2 regions of the Pseudohongiella sp. genome follow, and region 1 is predicted to be linked to the other one. Evidence: predicted binding sites of a transcription regulator. Region 1 holds the regulator's gene; the other holds the start of a gene.
The links. The regulator LexA, encoded in region 1, represses DNA repair genes until DNA is damaged. The targets are predictions, from matches to a motif close to CTGTNTNNNNANACAG.
Positions count from the first base shown of each region.

Region 2: a site for LexA is predicted at 890-905, ahead of imuA (translesion DNA synthesis-associated protein ImuA). Genes of this name have one in related genera too.

Region 1 covers NZ_JBBDNQ010000040.1:76,776-78,980, reverse strand. The annotation lists gene nagZ (beta-N-acetylhexosaminidase) at 1-611, opposite strand, end outside; gene lexA (transcriptional repressor LexA) at 756-1,370, shown strand; gene topA (type I DNA topoisomerase) at 1,746-2,205, opposite strand, start outside.
Region 2 covers NZ_JBBDNQ010000019.1:124,022-126,226, forward strand. The annotation lists gene WD071_RS07475 (5-formyltetrahydrofolate cyclo-ligase) at 1-570, shown strand, start outside; gene imuA (translesion DNA synthesis-associated protein ImuA) at 947-1,795, shown strand; gene WD071_RS07485 (hypothetical protein) at 1,930-2,205, shown strand, end outside.

The sequences.
Region 1 (2,205 bases):
ACAAAGGGTTGCATGTCATGCTCGCGAATGGATTGCACGGGGCGCGTGTCCACGGGCAAGGCATGATGCGAATCCGCACTGACGCTGCCATGTCCCGGAAAATGTTTGCCCGTGGTGGCCATGCCCGCTTCATGCATGCCCTGCATGAACCCGGTCGCCAGCGCGATCAGCGCTTCCTGGTCAGCAGCAAACGCACGATCACCAATCACTTCGCTAAGCCCGGTATGTAAATCCAGCACCGGTGCAAAACTGAAATCTATATCACAGGCGCGCACTTCGGCTGCCATCAGCCAGCCACAATCACGAGCCAGCGTCGTCGCCGCCTGCTGATCGTGCTGCCACAGTTCGCCGAAACGCAGCATCGGCGGCAGCCGCGTAAACCCCTCACGCAATCGCTGTACCCGCCCGCCTTCCTGATCCACCGCTATCAGCAGTTGCGCCCGACAGCTGCGAATATCGCCGACCAGCGCCTGTACCTGAGCCACATCACGGATATTGCGGGAGAACAGAATGACGCCACCCACTTGCGGATGCGCCAGCAAGCGACGCTCTTCCTGGCTCAGCACCAGTCCCTGCAGATCCAGCATCAATACGCCGGGTATATCGGTCATCGCCTACTCCTGCCCTGTTCAGTCCGTTGTTGGAGGTCTTTCAGATTCCCGCATTATCACAGATTCGCAAGGTGTTAAGAAACGTTTGCGCCGACACAATAACTGTATATAATCACAGGTAAGCACACAGTAAACGGAATCGCTATGCATGCACTGACCCCCAGACAAGCAGAAATACTGGCATTCATCCGCCGTTATCAGCAGGACACCGGCTACCCGCCCACGCGCTCGGAAATTGCGCAGGAGATGGGTTTCCGCTCACCCAATGCGGCCGAAGAGCACCTGAAGGCACTGGCGCGCAAGAAAGCCATTGAAATCATCCCCGGTGCCTCACGCGGTATCAAACTGCCTGATCTGGAAGAAGACGGCCCCGCCGGCCTGCCCGTGATCGGCCAGGTCGCTGCCGGCAGCCCCATCCTGGCGCAGGAGTGCATCGACGAATACGTCAACGTGCCCGCCGGCCTGTTTAACCCCGCAGCCGACTACCTGCTGACTGTCAAAGGTACCAGCATGATCAACGTCGGCATTCACGAAGGTGACCTGCTGGCCGTGCATAAAACCAGCCAGGCCCGCGACGGCGACATCATTGTCGCCCGCCTGGACGAAGACGTCACCGTCAAACGCCTGCAACACACAAAAGAAAAACACCGCCTGCTGTTGGTTGCCGAAAACGAAGATTTTGCCCCGATCGAGGTCGATCTGCGCTCGCAGCAGTTCACCATAGAAGGTATCAGCGTGGGTGTGATCCGCCGCCATTAGAAGCTATCATCGTGGCCGCTGCGGCGTTGAAGCGTGTTTTTTAATCAGTCACTTACTAAATGTAGGCTCCTTCATAAAAAACACACTTCGCCTAGCATCGCCTGCCTCGATGACGCTTCTAATCCTCTGAAACAACGCATTAATGTCATCGGAGGGCCACTCCACACCCAGTAAAGGACTGGTTGGTGGTGCGGGATGTCCGTCGAGGAACAATTGACCTTCACGGACGAAGGGAATGCCTGCATTGCAGGAGCAAATGCAGGCCAGGGCGCCGAAGGCGACCGTGACGAGACCGACCCCGTGTCGCCGCCTGATCTGACCTGACCCCGAAACGTGCCCACCATGCCCCGGCAACGACGGTAGTTTCCAGACGGTTTACTTCTCAACGACCCATTTGCCATTGCGATAGTACGCCTTCCAACCCGTGGCCTTCTTGTCCACCTCGCTCAGCAGATACTGCTCCTTGGTCTTGCGGCTAAAACGCACAACAGACGGGTTGCCATCGGGATCGGCGACCGGACCCTTGAGCAGGTAGTGGTATTTCTCATCAATCTCATCCTTGTGCGGAATGATTTCCGCCAGCAGGGGCGCGCGCGTCTCGCGGTTCTTGGGAAACTTGCTGGCGGCCAGGAACAGACCCGCAGCGCCATCACGCAACACGTAATGATCCTCTACCTTTTCACAGGCCAGTTCGGGCATGGGCACCGGATCCATCTTCGGCGGCGCCGCTTCACCACTGCGCAGCAGCTTGCGTGTGTTTTTGCATTCGGTATTGGTGCAACCAAAATATTTGCCAAAACGGCCGGTTTTTAACTGCATATCCGAGCCGCACTTG
Region 2 (2,205 bases), on a different contig from region 1:
CGGCGGATACGTCGGCAGCTTTCCTTCAGTCAACAGCGCAATGCGGCTCGCAGCCTTGCCCGGCAACTGCTGCATGCACCAGCCTGGCAATGCGCGCGCAGGATCGCCTTCTATCAGGCTGTGGCCGGGGAAATCGACCCGGCACCGGCATTGCGGCATGCCTGGCGGCAAGGCAAAGCCTGTTACCTGCCTGTGCTGCATCCTTTCAAGCCTGAGCACATGCTGTTTGTCCGGGTCAGACCTGACGACCGGCTGACGCGCAACCGCTGGGGTATTCCGGAACCGAAGCTATGCCTGAAAGACATATTGTCGCCGCGTCAGCTGCACCTGGTGCTGATGCCATTGGTAGGGTTTGATGAGGCGGGCAATCGTATCGGTATGGGCAAGGGGTTCTATGACCGGGCTTTTTCATTCATGCACGGCAAACATGGCCAACCTGTGCTGGTCGGGCTTGGTCACGAATGTCAGAAAGTGGCAGAAGGGATCACGCCTTCCGCCTGGGATGTTCCGCTTGATGCGCTGGCAACGCCTCGGCGCTACAAACCAATACGAAACCTTAAGTCCTTGTAAGATATCGGTTTATAGCAACCCGCTTTGCGCTACACCACTGACCAGGACACTGAGTCCAAACAGAACAACAACGACCATTAGCATATCTGGTTTGCGTTTCATGAGATGTCCGCTACTGTTAAATATCTGATTATTTAATTATTCCATTTTCCAGTTAATTAAGCCTGTCATCTAATAAACTATCAAGATAACCCTGCTAACATGCTGAAGACTAATACAATAGCAGGGGCTTGACAATCATTCATTGCAAAAATTTTACAAGTTTTTTTATCAAACCATGCCTTAATCTCTGTATCGGCACTTGCCTGAAATAAATATACTGTATATATTTACAGCTACACGACGCCCGACAACATCACGGCACCGGAGCACAGGCATGAACACAAACGCACCCACAGGTACAACAACGACCACGCCGCAGCACACGCCTGGCCAGGTTAGTGTGAGCGGCGAGAATGGCGAGAATAGCGAGAGTGCCAAGATCGACCAGTTGCTGCAGCAAACGCAGGGCCTGTGGCGCGGCAGCCATCAACAAAGCCCCGCTTCCCGGATCACCGCCAGCACCAGCCAGCGGCAAAAGGATGATTTTTTTACCGGCGGCCTTTTTGCTGATGATCTTTTTACTGCCGACCCCGCCCCGTTTGCTGCCGACAGCACCAGTGGCGCGGGCCAAAGCACCGGTCATGCCGAACTGGACGCACTGTTGCCCTGGGGAGCATGGCCACAGTCCGGGCTTATCGAGGTGGTCAACAAGCAGGCTGGCATCGGTGAATTACAGCTGCTGGCACCTCTGTTACAGGCACGCAGCCAACAAAAATCCTCCATTCTCTGGATCGCACCACCTTATCCGCTGCACGGCCCGGCGCTGGTCCAGATGGGCGTCAATACCCGCAACAGTTTTGTGGTACCGGCGCAGACCAGCTGCAACCAGGCCCTGTGGAGCATTGAAAAGGCCCTGCAGTCGCAGGAATGCGGCCTGGTACTGGCCTGGCAGAACTGGCTCAGTGCCCGCGTTATCCGCCGCCTGCAACTGGCCGCACGCGAAGGCAACACCCTGGGCATCCTGTTTCATCAGCGACCGGCAGCACATTCACCGTCAACACTGCAGTTGCAATTGAGCAGTGCGCCCGTCAGCGAAGCCGGATATCGCAACATGGACGTGCAGGTACTCAAGGCGCGCGGCAGCCACAGACAGGGACGGGTGCGCATTAAACTGCCATGCTGAGCAGCAGGCAGCATAAAACGCCTGCTCACACACCGCACGCCCATACAGCACGGAAAAGCACCCATACTCGCCGCAGGCTCAAATCAGAACATCATATCCGGCGCAGTCCGGTTGCAGGCAGCAGGCGCACCACTTTGTGGTATGCGCTTCATTTCCCGACACTTGTTACCCGGCCCGATGATCAGGTCACCACGTCTTCTGCCATCTCACTTATCGCACAACATTGCCAACAGATAAGCGATTACATCAGTCTGGACGGTGATGACGCCCTGGTACTGGAGGTTGGCAGAAGCCTGAATTATTTCGGCAGCCTGGCGCGCATCAGAACACGCATTGAATCCGGCATAGCGGCACAAGGGATACACATTGATTTTTTCCAGGCGGTGACACCAAACGCCAGCGCCAGCTTA